One region of the Bacillus siamensis genome, then DNA from elsewhere that is predicted to be linked to it. Evidence: riboswitches for the same ligand, from Rfam matches in the RefSeq annotation. Region 1 holds a riboswitch; each other region holds the start of a gene.
The links. A riboswitch is a leader RNA that binds a small molecule or an ion and turns the genes downstream of it on or off. The one in region 1 is predicted to bind thiamine pyrophosphate.
Positions count from the first base shown of each region.

Region 1 (3,902 bases):
ATCTCCCGCTGTCACGCATCGGACGCGGTTTTCATGTGTCTGATCGGCGAATACCCAGGAATCCAGATCAGTACCGCATAAGGACGCTATGATTTCACGGTTTTTCACAACATCATGAGCTTCGTCCCGGACGTGCAATCCGGTATTTAATGACTCATACGGAGGATTGCTGACACCGCCGTTTTTCGTTGTGAATCCGGCGATGACCTTTGTGTTATGCTGATTCACACGGTTCCAGTCTTCTATCATGAGTGCCGAGGGGGTGGTAAAACTAAACGGGTGATATGTATTCATGAAGATCCAACCTTTCGACAAACATTAAAAAGCGAATTTCCCACTCATTTTAACACAATTTTAAGCATACGTTTAGCGGCTGATTGAAAAATGAGATAAATAAATGTGCCGGAAACATTGAGATTTCCGGCTTTTTACAAGTAAAGGGAGGATTATGCTCCCCCCTTTGGTTCGTTTACACGCACTAAGATGACATCTTCCCCAATTTTAACTATATTTCGCCAAGGAATGATCATTTCCTCTTCTTTTCCGAAAAAACCGAGAACTTTTCCGCTGCCGCCTAAAATAATCGCCTGAATTTTTCCCGTTGTCACATTAATATCAATATCACCGATGCTTCCGAGTTTTTTTCCGTTCGACACGTTTACTACATCTTTTATTTGAAATTCAGATATGCTGATCATTTGTATCACGCCCTTTGCCCGTTCTTTTTCCTATTATATGAGCGGCCGGGCTGAACCTTGTCACATCGGGCAATCTTTTTTGCGGCTGCACCAGGTGTGGATAAATCTCAGCATGATTTTCGTATAGTCCATCAGCTCATCGACGGACACTTCTTCGTTTACGGAATGGGCGTTTTTTAAATCGCCGGGTCCGTATATGACGCTCGGAATCCCGGCATGATAAAGCCATCCTCCGTCTGTTACGGTTTGGGAAACATCGATGACGGGCTCCTGTTGTTTGACGGCTGAGTGCGATTCCGCCAGAACAGAAACGGCCGGATGGTCCGGGTCGATTTCCAGCGCAGGGAACACCTCTCCTCTGTCTTCAATCATGGAAGACCCGCCCCATTTGAACACCGGCCTGTTTTCCCTGAGCCACAGATCACCGTCAGAGACACGATTGATATAGTCTTCGATTTCTGCCGCAGCTTGTTCGTGCGTTTCGTTCGGGTAAAAGTGGACGGTAATCCATAATCGGCATTCATCGGCGACAAACGCTGCGTGCCTTCCCCCTTCAATAAGGGCGGGGTTGATCGTATTGGTGCCTGGTGAAAAGCCGGGATAGCTTTTCGTTACCGCCCAGTGGCGTTCCAGCTCTCCCAAGGCAGTGATGATTTTCGCCATTTTTTCGATTGCACTCGCTCCGAATGTGCCTCCGCCCGCATGAATCATATTGCGCCTCATGCCGTCATGAAATGTTTGTTTGCTTTTCAATTCTATCCAGCCGGTGATGACTCCGCCCTGCCCTTGAATATGCAGGCTGCTCGTATCCGCGACAACCGCAAAATCCGCGTGATAGCCGCGTTTGCAGCATTCCAGCGTCCCCGCCTCGCCGACTTCTTCTCCGATCACAGACTGTACAATGAGGTCGCCCGGAAGCTCAATGCCGGCATCATGGATCAGCTTCAGAGAAAAAAGAACACACGCCAATCCGCCTTTCATATCAGCGGCGCCTCTTCCGATCAGCATGCCGGCTTTAACGAGCGGCTGAAACGGGTCAGAGTCCCAGTCTTCATCCCTGACTTCGGCTACGTCAATGTGTCCGTTTAAAATCAGGCTTTGATGCCCGCTTGAATCTGTCCCTTTTAAAACACCGACTACGTTCGGATCTTCCGGATACACATCCCACATATCGACCGAGCAGCCCATTTCTTTTAAAAATCCGGCCACCCACTTCTGAGCATCTGCTGTATTTCTTGCAGGCGGAGCCGGTGTCGGAAAGGCGATCAACCTTTCAGCAATATGTATTAAATCGCCCCGCCGTTTATCCGCCTGCTGCAGCAGCATGTCAAGCTGATTCATTGAACATCTCTCCTTTTGCTGTATTAAAAAAACCCGTTTCATCCAATGAAACGGGTAAAAACGGATTTCCCTCCGCTTTTTTTCACCGCTTCCCTCCGCCGGCATGATCCGGATCAGGTCCGTTAAGGGTTGAGACTAACATCTCTCTCAGCTGCATGTCAGCAGCACCCCCAGGGTGAATTGATTTTATTTGACGGATGATGCCGCTTTTGCACACGTTAAAAATGGACGGCCGTTGTTCCATAAGACATTGACAGGCATATCGAAAAACGCTGTAAGCCGCTCGTCAGAAAGCATGTCCTTGATTTTCCCGGCAGCGAACACCTCGCCTTGTTTTAAAAGCAGCGCCTGATCAAATACCGGCAGAATTTCTTCAGCATGATGAGTGACATAAAGGATGGACGGCGCATTTTCTTTTTCAGCGATCGACGTTATCGTATCCAGCAGCTGCTCTCTTGCCATAAAATCGAGACCCGTCACGGGCTCATCCAAAATCAGCAGTTCCGGATCAGCCATAAGCGCCCGCGCAATCAGCGCTCTTTGCCTTTCCCCCTGAGATAACGTTTCATACCGTCTGTCCGCGAAACTGATGGCGCCTAAATCCTTCAGAAGACCGATCGCTTTTTCCCTCACTTGTTCACTCGGCGTTTCGTAAAGCCCGATTGAAGCGTACGCGCCGCTGAGGGCGATTTCAAAAGCAGAATCCGCGGCATATAATTTGTGCTGAAGACCCGCTGAAACAAGACCGATTTTTTTTCTGAGCCTGTCACCGAGCTCTGTTTTGCCGAATTGATGGCCGAGCACCTGCATCTCTCCTGAAGTGGGAAAGTAATAAGAACATAACATATTCAGCAAAGCTGTTTTTCCGGCTCCGTTCAGCCCGAACAGCACCCAATTTTCGTTTTTCTCAACGCGCCAGTTGATATCTTTCAAAATCCATTGGCCGTTTCTTTTTAATGACACATTGTCCAGCTGTAAAATCATTGCAGTTCCCCCGTTTATTTGTTTCAATTTTCTTAAAACTTTTACACATTAGAATACATCACTTTTTCGCAAACGTAAACCGGCGCACGAAAAAAGCCTTTAAAACAATGTTTAAAGGCTTTCTCCGTTATTGATGGATATTCTTATTCATTTGTTTAATGGCTGCCTTTTCAAGCCTTGAGACCTGAGCTTGGGATATGCCGATTTCTTCTGCGACTTCCATTTGGGTTTTTCCCTGGAAAAAGCGTTTTCGCAAAATCATTTTTTCCCGTTCGTTCAGTCTTCTCATGCCTTCTTTCAGAGCGAGCTCCTCAATCCATTGTGTATCCTTATTGCGCTCATCGCTGATCTGGTCCATCACGTAAATCGGATCGCCGCCGTCATTATAAATCGGCTCAAACAGTGATACCGGATCTTGGATGGCGTCAAGGGCAAACACAATTTCTTCATGGGGCACTTCAAGAACTTTGGCGATTTCCTCTGCTGTCGGCTCCCTGCTTGTCTCACTGATTAACCGCTCCCTTACTTGAAGCGCTTTATATGCGATATCGCGAAGCGACCTCGAGACGCGGATCGGATTGTTATCCCGCAAATATCTGCGGATTTCTCCGATAATCATCGGTACAGCGTATGTTGAAAACTTAACATTATGGCTTAGGTCAAAATTATCAATGGATTTCATTAGTCCGATGCAGCCGACCTGAAATAAGTCATCAACATACTCTCCTCTGTTGTTAAACCTCTGAATGACGCTTAAGACAAGGCGCAGATTGCCGTTTACAAGCTTTTCCCTCGCTGAATCATCGCCCTCATCCTGCAATTGCTTAAACAGCTTTCTCATCTCTTCATTCTTGAGTACCGGTAATTTGGAGGTATCCA
Region 1 covers NZ_CP155579.1:1,537,954-1,541,855, reverse strand. Annotated here, with positions in the region: gene pgeF (peptidoglycan editing factor PgeF) at 1-294, opposite strand, end outside; gene ABDB98_RS07900 (YlmC/YmxH family sporulation protein) at 447-698, opposite strand; gene ABDB98_RS07895 (acetylornithine deacetylase) at 759-2,039, opposite strand; TPP riboswitch at 2,113-2,221, opposite strand; gene ABDB98_RS07890 (ABC transporter ATP-binding protein) at 2,226-3,023, opposite strand; gene sigG (RNA polymerase sporulation sigma factor SigG) at 3,151-3,902, opposite strand, start outside.

Region 2 (3,902 bases), 250 kb from region 1:
GTAAGGGGAACGATCCCTCTGAGAGTAGCGGATCACTGATTGATATTTCATGGCGGTTTCCATGGCGCGCTGATTGGAGATCGCCGATCCGATCGTCCCGGGGCGGTACGGAATCACCCAATCATATCCGTACAGCGGCACACCGAGAATCACCTTTCTTCTCGGCACCCTGCTGATGGCAAAATTGATGGTTTCTCTGACCTCCGTCAAAGGCGCTACGGGTCCCGGCTCACTGCCGGCGTGGTGCCAGTCGTACGCCATGATGAACATATAATCGACGACGGCTCCGATTCCGCCGTAATCATATCCCCTCAGCCACGGCACCGCTTCATTTGTTTTCGCCGGAACCGATATCGTTAGCGCGAGCTGATGCTCTGAGAGCCGGGTTTTTAACTGCCGGAGAAATCCTGTAAACAGGTCCCGGTCGGCTTCCCTGATCCGTTCAAAATCAATATTTACACCGCCGTATCCCTTTCTTACGGTCAGGTAGACGATATTATTGACGAGGTTCGTTCTCGCCGTCGGGTTCTGCAGGACTTGATGGGCTAATTCCGGGCTGAACCCTCCTTCTGTCAGATTCGTGATAACCGCAAGCGGCCGCACTCTGTTTTGCCATGTGGTTTCTATCGCGGTCCTGTCGTTTAAATCATTCATGATATCTCCGTTTGGGCCAAAATGATATTCAAACAAAGAAATCGCCGATGAATAGGGTGCAAAATCATTAATGAGCTCTCTGTCCGCTTCAGGTGTCCGAATGACGTAAAATTGCAGGGTTCCCGCCAAATAGTTGGAGATATCCGGAATTCTCACTTTCAGACCCGGCCGCAGCCGGTTCGGCGGAATATCCGGGTTTGCCTGCATCAGCTGCATCTGCGGCACATAAGTCTTACTTGCGATAACGGCATACGTATCATTCGGCTGAACCGTATATTCATTAAGAGGGATCAAAAGCGCCTGCCCCGGAACGATATTCGTTTCCTCAAGCCCGTTGACGCTTCTGATGCTGTCAACAGGGTATCCGTACTTTCTGCTGATGGAAAATAACGAGTCACCAGACTGCACTGTATGAACAAACATAGATGTCCTCCGTTTCCTTTTGATCAAAAGGGCTCTTCTTATCTTTATGAATGATCTTCCGGTCCGATTCCAAACTCTGTTTAGAGAAAGGCTGTTTACAAATCAGATATGATCAACTATGATGATGTCATTATAAAAAACTGTATAGGAAACGCACTAGGGGTGCTGTTATCGGCTGAGATAAAACATGCGGCAGGCGTGTTTTGATCCCTTATAACCCGATCTGGATAATACCAGCGTGGGGAAGTGCAGATTGACCGGAGCGCAGGGTTTTTTCCATGCGTTTTCGTTCTGCTGCTGCATATTCCCTCGGATATGCAGTTTTTTATTTTTCATTAAAAAACGGGGAGGACACTGCAATATGAAACTTACGATCAATCGTCTTTCGTAAAATCAACTCTTTCATACATACGACTATCCGATAAGAAAGCAGGAGATCACAATGAAAAATTGGAAAATGAGAGAAATTGTCGTCATGTCCGTCATCAGTGTTGTATTCGCTGTCGTTTATTTATTATCAACTCATGCAAGCAATATAGCGGCAGGGTTTTTCGGCCGGATGAGCTACGAACCGATTTACGGTATTTGGTTTATCGTCTCGGTGATTGCCGCCTACATTATTCAAAAACCGGGAGCGGCGCTTGTTTCTGAAATCATCGCCGCGTTTGTGGAGTGTTTACTCGGAAATCCGTCAGGGCCGATGGTGATTCTGATCGGCATCGCGCAGGGAATCGGTGCGGAAGCGGTCTTTTTTGCGACACGCTGGCGGGTGTATACCCTGCCCGTGCTCCTTTTATCCGGTATGGGGTCTTCTGTTGCGAGCTTCATTTATGACTTGTTCATTTCCGGATACTCTGTTTTGAATCCGGGTTTATTAGCCGTCATGCTTCTCATCCGCCTGGTCTCAGGTGCGCTTCTTGCCGGCCTTCTCGGCAAAGCAATCAGTGATGCGCTGGCTTACACAGGGGTGCTGAACGGCATGGCGCTCGGAAAAGAATTCAAGAAGAAAAAGAAACAGGTGAACCAAGATGCAGGCATCTGAACCCCTTCTATCGGCCCGCCGTCTTACCTTTTCTTATGAGCAGGATGAGAAGCCGGTTTTTCAAGACGTGTCATTTCAGCTCCGCAAAGGAGAACGGGTTTTATTGCTCGGGCCGAGCGGATGCGGTAAAAGCTCGCTCGCACTTTGTTTAAACGGTCTGTACCCGGAAGCCTGCGATGCAGTTCAAACGGGAACCGTTTCCTTATACGGAACACATCTTTCGGACCTGTCAGAACCCGCCGCCCGATCCATCGGCGTCGTGTTTCAAGATCCGGATCAGCAGTTTTGCATGCTGACGGTTGAAGATGAAATAGCCTTCGGTCTGGAAAATTTGCAATATACAAAAGAAGAGATGGACTCAATTATTGAGGACGTTTTGGAAAAATTAGAAATCACTCATCTGAAAACACGGACGATCGCCTCGCTGTCAGGCGGTTCAAAACAAAAGGTCGCGCTCGCCTGTATCATTGCGATGGAACCGGAACTCATTATTTTAGACGAACCGACGGCACAGCTTGATCCATATTCCGTGCGGGAATTGGTGCGGCTGATCAAAGAACTGCAGGCCAAAAAAGGCTTCGGACTTCTCGTTATCGAGCATCAGCTAGATCATTGGGCGCCGTGGATAGACAGGACGATTGTCCTTGACGGAACGGGTCAGAAGGTGATGGACGGAGAGACCGACGCGATCTTTGAAACAAAACTTGAAGAGCTGACGCAGCTCGGCATTCCGATTCCGCGGGTGATCTCATTGCAGAAGCACGTCAGCATCCCTTTTACATTGTGCAAAGAAAGACTGTTTCAGGAACCTGTACCGCCCTTTCCCGGCCCCCGGCCCGCCGCGCTTTCGGCAGAGGACGCGCTGAGTGTTCACGGGCTGTCATTCAGAAGAGGAACGGACACCATTTTTCAGGACGTGAGCTTTTCCGTAAAAAAAGGGTCAATCACCGCGATTGCCGGCCCTAACGGAACCGGAAAATCCACGCTCCTGTCCGCCGCGGCCAAGCTCATCCGCCCTGTGAGCGGAGACATCAAAATAGACGGCAGACCGGTAGATTCCTATTCGGAAAAAGAGCTTCGGCGGCTGATAGGGTATGTTTTCCAAAATCCTGAACACCAGTTTGTCACAGATTCTGTCATTCAAGAGCTGCTGTTCGGCTTTGAAAACGGTAAAGCCGCAAAGGAGAAAGCTCTTCAGCTCTTAACCCGGTTCGGCCTGAGACGCTATGCCTCACAGCATCCGTTCTCTTTAAGCCAAGGACAAAAGCGCAGGCTCAGCGTCGCCACGATGCTTATGCATCAGGTGAAAGTTTTGCTGCTTGATGAACCGACTTTCGGGCAGGACGCAAAAACGGCGCGTGAGTGCATGCTGATGCTTCAGGAGATCCAAAAGGAAGGAACGGCTGTTTTAATGGTGACACATGATATGGAGCTCGTCTCAGATTATGCCGATACGATCCTTGTGCTCTGCGGCACGAAGCTTGTGTACCGCGGAACGCCCGACTCATTGTTTTCCGATCATATCGGAATCGCGGAGCGGGCGCATTTAGCTTTGCCGCTGCGGTATGAATGGATGAAACACGACAGGAGGCGGAGAAATGAACCTGCGGCTGGAGGCTGTTAACCCGTCAATTAAGGCGGCGGCTGTTTTGTTATGCGTCATTATGCTGTCGTTTATTTATAACCCGTACACGCCTGCTTTGTTTTATATTATCATTGCCGGAGGCGTCCTCTTGGCGGGACGTGTGCCGCTTAAAAAATGGCTGCTGTTTACGGTTCCGTT
Region 2 covers NZ_CP155579.1:1,289,570-1,293,471, reverse strand. Annotated here, with positions in the region: gene ABDB98_RS06870 (glycosyl hydrolase family 18 protein) at 1-1,077, opposite strand, end outside; TPP riboswitch at 1,226-1,339, shown strand; gene ABDB98_RS06865 (ECF transporter S component) at 1,520-2,119, shown strand; gene ABDB98_RS06860 (ABC transporter ATP-binding protein) at 2,106-3,743, shown strand; gene ABDB98_RS06855 (energy-coupling factor transporter transmembrane component T family protein) at 3,718-3,902, shown strand, end outside.
Region 2: it holds a riboswitch for thiamine pyrophosphate, as region 1 does, so the genes downstream of both, ABDB98_RS06865 (ECF transporter S component) here and ABDB98_RS07895 (acetylornithine deacetylase) in region 1, are expected to answer to the same signal.

Region 3 (3,902 bases), 430 kb from region 1:
GACGATGATTCCGCTGCTTCTGCTGGCGCTGTTTATCAGCAAAATGTTCCCGGTGTTTTATTTAAAGAAATGGTATGACAAAAGAACCGTGTTTGCTTCGGGGTTTTTGTTGACTTCTACGCTGTCACTTGTTATCGCGGCGGCTACGATCGGAGAAAGGCTTCACATTATCAGCGCCAATATGTCCGGCGCGCTGACTTTGGTTGCGGTTATCGCCAGCATCATCTCACCGATCGGCTTTAAAAAATTATTCAAGCGGCAAAGTGCGCCGCAGGAAAAAAAGCGCATTACATTTATCGGCGCCAACCAAATGACGCTTCCGGTGACGCTGGAGCTGCCTGATGAGGAATATGATGTGCGGGTCGTCCATGTGTATCAGGAAAATGCCGGGGAAAAGCTTGCGGAATCCGTTTTTTCTGTTGAAACGATTTCTGATTACGAGCCCGGCACGCTTGAGTCGCACGGTATTTTTAAAACGGATATTCTTGTCGTGGCGACGGGAAATGAAGATGTGAACGCTGAAATCGCCTTAATGGCGAAAGAGAAAGGGACTGAGCGTATCATCGCAAGCGTCGGCTCGGTTGAACATGAAACAAAACTGAAGGAAGAGGGCATCAGTATTTTTTCTATCCTTCTGTCTACAAAGACGCTCTTGCGCGCATTAATTGAGGCGCCGGGCGTGATGAACCTTCTGACGAATGAAGAGTCTTCGCTTTATCAGATCAATCTGGAAAACACGGCGTATAACGGCATTATTCTGCGCGAATTTCCGCTGATGGGTGATGTGATTTTCGTCCGGATTTTCAGAGGTGTGGACAGCATCGTTCCGCACGGGGACACGAGGCTGAAAACAGGAGACCGTCTCATCGTTACGGGCTCGCGCAACTACGTGTCGGAGCTGAGAAAAATCCTTGAAGCTTGACCAAATTGCATTTCGTGATAAGATAGAAGGCATAACAAGTAAATTATAATCGTATGACCACTAGGGGTGTCCTTCATAAGGGCTGAGATAAAAGTGAGACTTTTAGACCCTCATAACTTGAACAGGTTCAGACCTGCGTAGGGAAGTGGAGCGGTATTTTTTGGGTTCCTTTTATCCAGATAAATTCCAAACCACTTTTCCGATGCGGGAAAGTGGTTTTTTTATTTTATCAGGGGGGAAAACTTTATGACATTTTCTGAAGAATGCAGACTGGCGGCAGCCGAATGGTGGGACGGAAGCTTTGTTCATCCGTTTGTAACAGGGATCGGTGACGGAAGCCTGCCGTTAGATCGTTTCAGTTATTATGTGCTGCAAGATTCCTACTACTTGACGCATTTTGCAAAAGTTCAGGCGTTTGCAGCCGCATATGCCGAAGACTTGTTTACGACGGGAAGGATGGCGGGCCACGCTCAGGGCACATATGAAGCGGAAATGGCGCTGCACCGCGAATTTACGGAGCTTTTAGGGATTACAGAAGAAGAGCGTGCGGCATTTAAGCCGGCACCGACAGCCTATTCTTATACGTCTCATATGTACAGATCGGTGTTGAGCGGCCGTTTTGGAGAAATTTTAGCCGCGCTTCTGCCCTGCTATTGGCTTTATTATGAAGTTGGCGAACGCTTAAAGGAATGCAAACCGGAACATCCGATTTACGAAAAATGGATCGGTACATACGGCGGAGACTGGTTCAGACAGCAGGTCGAAGAACAGATCAGCCGTTTTGACGAGATTGCTGAAAACAGCACAGAGGAAATCCGCGCGAAAATGAAAGAGAATTTTGTGATTTCAAGCTATTATGAATATCAATTTTGGGGAATGGCTTATCAAAAAGAAGGCTGGTCGGAGAAGGGCGGAAAAGAGGTGGAGTCCTTTGGAGCTGCACGCCGTAACTGATAATCGCAAACCCGTTGCCGAGCTGGCCGAGGATATTCTATCGATTCAGCGCGAAGTGAGCTTTATCCATATCCGTGAGCGGGGCAAAACAGCGGGAGAGATCATGCAGCTTTTGTCACTGTTGAAAAAAGGCGGTGCGGATAAGGACAAATTGATCATCAATGATCGGGCAGATATCGCGCTTTTTGCCAATATACAACGTGTTCAGCTTCCGTCCAGCAGCTTTTCCGTAAAGCAGGTGCGGAGCAGATTTCCCCATCTCCATATCGGACGTTCGGTTCATTCACTGCAAGAAGCCGTCCAAGCTGAAAAAGAAGATGCGGATTACGTGGTGTTCGGCCATGTGTTTGAAACGGAATGTAAACAAGGACTTGAGGCAAGAGGCATCGGCCTGCTTTCAGATATCACACGTACGCTTTCCATCCCCGTCATTGCAATCGGCGGAATGACACTGCAGACGATCGGGCTCACAAAGCAGGCGAAACCGGACGGAATTGCCGTTATGTCGGGCATTTTCTCAGCTGAAAACCCTGAGGAGGCGGCAAAACGGTATGCACGCGCGGTGAGGGGGGCTGATGATGAATAAGCACTATGATACGGCGGTTATCGGGGGCGGAATTATCGGATGCGCCATTTCTTATGAGTTGGCGAAGATGCAGCAGAACGTTGTCTTGTTTGAAGACGGAGCAATCGGCCGAAAAACGACAAGCGCTGCGGCGGGAATGCTTGGCGCTCATGCGGAATGTGAAAACCGTGATGCGTTTTTTGATTTTGCTATGCACAGCCAAAGACTGTATGAAGCGGCGGGGCAAGAGCTTGAGGAAGCCAGCGGCATTAACATCAGGCGCCATAACGGCGGAATGCTTAAATTGGCGTATACAGAAGAAGACATGACCCGTTTACGGAAGATGGATGATTTACCTTCCGTCACTTGGCTCTCAGCGGAAGAGGTTCTTGAAAAAGAGTCTTACGCTTCAAAGGACATTCTCGGCGCATGTTTTATAAAAGACGATGTCCATGTCGAACCTTACTATGTTTGCAAAGCGTATGCAAAAGGGGCGCGGCGTTATGGCGCTGACATATATGAGCATACACAAGTCACTTCCGTAAAACGGATGAACGGGGAATACTGCATCACAACGTCCGGCGGGGATGTTTATGCTGACAAAGTCGCAGTTGCAAGCGGTGTATGGAGCGGCCGGTTTTTCAGCCAGCTCGGCTTGGGACAGCCTTTTTTCCCTGTGAAAGGAGAATGCCTCTCTGTGTGGAATGACGAAATCCCGCTGACCAAAACCCTTTACCATAATCAAAGTTATGTCGTTCCGAGAAAAAGCGGGCGGCTTGTCATCGGCGCCACGATGAAACGGGGCGACTGGAGCGACACGCCTGACGTCGGCGGGATTGAGGCTATCATTGCGAAAGCGAAAACCATGCTGCCCGCCATTGAACATATGAAAATAGACCGGTTTTGGGCGGGGCTTAGGCCGGGAACAAAAGACGGAAAGCCGTTTATCGGGCGGCATCCTGATAACAGCGGCATCATATTCGCCGCCGGCCATTTTCGAAACGGCATCTTGCTAGCTCCGGCAACGGCTGAAATGGTGCGGGATATGATCCTGGGAAGACAGGTTAAACATGAATGGGAAGAAGCGTTTCGAATTGATCGCAAGGAGGCTGTTCAAATATGATCCTTCAGCTGAACGGAAAACAAATTGATTGGAATCGAAAAGAGGGGACGGTTCAGGATTTGCTTGAATCGTATCAGCTTGATCAAAGAATCGTAGTTGTAGAAAGAAATAAAGAAATCATCGAAAAAAAGAATTATGAAAACACAAGTTTGTGTGATCGCGATGTCATAGAAATTGTCCATTTTGTAGGAGGCGGATGAGGATGTTAACAATAGGCGGAAAACAGTTTCAGTCAAGATTGCTGTTAGGCACGGGAAAATATCCGAGTTTTGAGATTCAGAAAGAGGCGGTGGCCGTCTCGGAATCAGATATTTTAACCTTTGCGGTGCGGCGGATGA
Region 3 covers NZ_CP155579.1:1,109,684-1,113,585, forward strand. Annotated here, with positions in the region: gene ABDB98_RS05745 (monovalent cation:proton antiporter family protein) at 1-922, shown strand, start outside; TPP riboswitch at 975-1,083, shown strand; gene tenA (thiaminase II) at 1,169-1,876, shown strand; gene tenI (thiazole tautomerase TenI) at 1,854-2,462, shown strand; gene thiO (glycine oxidase ThiO) at 2,455-3,564, shown strand; gene thiS (sulfur carrier protein ThiS) at 3,561-3,764, shown strand; gene thiG (thiazole synthase) at 3,761-3,902, shown strand, end outside.
Region 3: it holds a riboswitch for thiamine pyrophosphate, as region 1 does, so the genes downstream of both, tenA (thiaminase II) here and ABDB98_RS07895 (acetylornithine deacetylase) in region 1, are expected to answer to the same signal.

Region 4 (3,902 bases), 1.4 Mb from region 1:
TGAAAATGGCGGAATACAGAAGAGAGCAGGACACAGCAAAAGCCAATGCCGACCAGGCATATGACCTCGAAACAGCAAAAGCCCGCCAGCAGGTGACAGAGCAGGAAATGCAGATTAAAATTATTGAGCGGCAAAAGCAGATTGAATTGGAAGAAAAAGAAATTCTCCGCCGTGAGCGCCAGTATGACTCTGAAGTGAAGAAAAAGGCCGATGCCGACCGTTATTCGGTAGAACAAGCGGCCGCAGCTGCAAAGGCGAAGCAGCTCGCAGAAGCAGATGCCGAACAGTATAGTATTGAAGCGATGGCCAAAGCGGAAGCTGAACGCGTGAGAATTGACGGTCTTGCTAAAGCGGAGGCTGAAAAGGCGAGAGGAGAAACCGAAGCGGAAGTCACCCGCCTGAAAGGTCTTGCGGAAGCGGAAGCTAAAGAGAAAATTGCTGAAGCCTTCGAAAAATACGGGCAGGCCGCAATCCTCGATATGATTGTGAAAATGCTGCCTGAGTATGCGAAGCAAGTCTCGGCGCCTCTTTCCAACATTGATAAAATAACTGTCGTTGATACGGGAGGAAGCGGTGAAAACGGCGGAGCCAATAAAGTCACGGGCTATGCAACCAATTTAATGGCCGGTCTTCAGGAAAGTTTAAAAGCATCTTCCGGAATCAATGTAAAAGAGATCATTGAGAATTTTTCAGGCAAAGGAAACATAAAACAAAGCATAAATGAACTTACAAAAGAACTGAGCGATTCGAAGAAAGAACGCAGCTCTGGATAAAAAAACAGCAGGCATAACCCGCCTGCTGTTTCAATTTGCCCGCTTGGATTCAAGAAGCCGCGGCGCCGTCATGAATAATAAGATAAGGACAATGGCTGAAAGGATAAAAGAAGGAATCATATAAGTCGCGTTGTAGACGAGCGAATAAATCCAGACCGGAGTGCCCTTCGGAGCATAGCTTCCGAAAAAGACCGCTCCGGAGATCACATGTGCCGCATACCGCAGCACACTGCCGATAAAAACGCCGCTTATCACATACACCGTTAATGCGCCTCTTTTTTTAGCCAATGCCGTTTCACGGACACCGGAAGCAAACAAGCCGCTGAAACCGAGAACTGCAAACGCCGCGATATAATCAAGAAATAGCTGCACCGGGTGCTGCAAAAACAAATTGCCGATGGCGATCTGGACAATCCCTGTTAAAAAGCCTGTCGTAAGCCCGGCCTTCACTCCCCAGCGGAATGAAATCAAAAAAATCGGAATCATCATAATAGAGACTGATCCGCCTTGTGGCATACGGAGAAACATACCTGACACAATGTCCAGAATGACGGCCGCTCCGGTCATAATCGCTATTTCTATTAAGCGCACAAGCTGTGTTGAATGATTCATAGTTTTCCCCCTGGTCAGACAACCGTATCAAGGATAAACAAAAAAGCAGGGCGGGGAAGGATGGGAAAAGGTCCGCGCGCTGCTTACAAAACTGCAATTCATTTGGCTTTGCCACATCCCTACGCCAGCGTTAACTAACAGGTTCAAAGGGTCAGAACAAAACGTTCACTCTCAGCTTTAATGCTCCCCTTGTGGTCATCAAGTATTTAGTTCAATCTTACTATACAAGAAAATATACCAAACCACAAGACAGCATTCTTTCTATAGAAGAGAAACTGAAATAAGTATGAATGAAAATAAACAGGGACTTTTTTTAAAAAAACTATTGTCATACTTTTAAAAGGGTGTTATATTATTAAACGTCGCTGATGAACAGCAGACAAAACAAAAAGCTTCGAAAACGATTTGAAAAAAGTTGTTGACATAAAAGAAGCTAAGTGGTAAGATAATAAAGCTGCTTCAACAAGCGGTAATGATCTTTGAAAACTAAACAAGACAAAACGTACCTGTTAATTCAAAGTTTTAAATAAATCGCACAGCGATGTGCGTAGTCAGTCAAACTAAGGTCTGCACGATGCAGATCACACAGACGTTACTGCAGGATGCAGTGAGCTTAGTCTGTGATCCATTTATCGGAGAGTTTGATCCTGGCTCAGGACGAACGCTGGCGGCGTGCCTAATACATGCAAGTCGAGCGGACAGATGGGAGCTTGCTCCCTGATGTTAGCGGCGGACGGGTGAGTAACACGTGGGTAACCTGCCTGTAAGACTGGGATAACTCCGGGAAACCGGGGCTAATACCGGATGGTTGTTTGAACCGCATGGTTCAGACATAAAAGGTGGCTTCGGCTACCACTTACAGATGGACCCGCGGCGCATTAGCTAGTTGGTGAGGTAACGGCTCACCAAGGCGACGATGCGTAGCCGACCTGAGAGGGTGATCGGCCACACTGGGACTGAGACACGGCCCAGACTCCTACGGGAGGCAGCAGTAGGGAATCTTCCGCAATGGACGAAAGTCTGACGGAGCAACGCCGCGTGAGTGATGAAGGTTTTCGGATCGTAAAGCTCTGTTGTTAGGGAAGAACAAGTGCCGTTCAAATAGGGCGGCACCTTGACGGTACCTAACCAGAAAGCCACGGCTAACTACGTGCCAGCAGCCGCGGTAATACGTAGGTGGCAAGCGTTGTCCGGAATTATTGGGCGTAAAGGGCTCGCAGGCGGTTTCTTAAGTCTGATGTGAAAGCCCCCGGCTCAACCGGGGAGGGTCATTGGAAACTGGGGAACTTGAGTGCAGAAGAGGAGAGTGGAATTCCACGTGTAGCGGTGAAATGCGTAGAGATGTGGAGGAACACCAGTGGCGAAGGCGACTCTCTGGTCTGTAACTGACGCTGAGGAGCGAAAGCGTGGGGAGCGAACAGGATTAGATACCCTGGTAGTCCACGCCGTAAACGATGAGTGCTAAGTGTTAGGGGGTTTCCGCCCCTTAGTGCTGCAGCTAACGCATTAAGCACTCCGCCTGGGGAGTACGGTCGCAAGACTGAAACTCAAAGGAATTGACGGGGGCCCGCACAAGCGGTGGAGCATGTGGTTTAATTCGAAGCAACGCGAAGAACCTTACCAGGTCTTGACATCCTCTGACAATCCTAGAGATAGGACGTCCCCTTCGGGGGCAGAGTGACAGGTGGTGCATGGTTGTCGTCAGCTCGTGTCGTGAGATGTTGGGTTAAGTCCCGCAACGAGCGCAACCCTTGATCTTAGTTGCCAGCATTCAGTTGGGCACTCTAAGGTGACTGCCGGTGACAAACCGGAGGAAGGTGGGGATGACGTCAAATCATCATGCCCCTTATGACCTGGGCTACACACGTGCTACAATGGACAGAACAAAGGGCAGCGAAACCGCGAGGTTAAGCCAATCCCACAAATCTGTTCTCAGTTCGGATCGCAGTCTGCAACTCGACTGCGTGAAGCTGGAATCGCTAGTAATCGCGGATCAGCATGCCGCGGTGAATACGTTCCCGGGCCTTGTACACACCGCCCGTCACACCACGAGAGTTTGTAACACCCGAAGTCGGTGAGGTAACCTTTATGGAGCCAGCCGCCGAAGGTGGGACAGATGATTGGGGTGAAGTCGTAACAAGGTAGCCGTATCGGAAGGTGCGGCTGGATCACCTCCTTTCTAAGGATTTTAACGGAATATAAGACCTCGGGTCTTATAAACAGAACGTTCCCTGTCTTGTTTAGTTTTGAAGGATCATTCGATTCTTCGAGATAATGTTCTTTGAAAACTAGATAACAGAAGTAATTCACATTCAATTGTAATGCAAGATATCACGTAGTGATTCTTTTTAACGGTTAAGTTAGAAAGGGCGCACGGTGGATGCCTTGGCACTAGGAGCCGATGAAGGACGGGACGAACACCGATATGCTTCGGGGAGCTGTAAGCAAGCTTTGATCCGGAGATTTCCGAATGGGGAAACCCACCACTCGTAATGGAGTGGTATCCATATCTGAATA
Region 4 covers NZ_CP155579.1:2,892,176-2,896,077, reverse strand. Annotated here, with positions in the region: gene ABDB98_RS14250 (flotillin family protein) at 1-773, shown strand, start outside; gene thiT (energy-coupled thiamine transporter ThiT) at 804-1,385, opposite strand; TPP riboswitch at 1,485-1,585, opposite strand; rRNA gene ABDB98_RS14240 (16S ribosomal RNA) at 2,015-3,564, shown strand; rRNA gene ABDB98_RS14235 (23S ribosomal RNA) at 3,739-3,902, shown strand, end outside.
Region 4: it holds a riboswitch for thiamine pyrophosphate, as region 1 does, so the genes downstream of both, thiT (energy-coupled thiamine transporter ThiT) here and ABDB98_RS07895 (acetylornithine deacetylase) in region 1, are expected to answer to the same signal.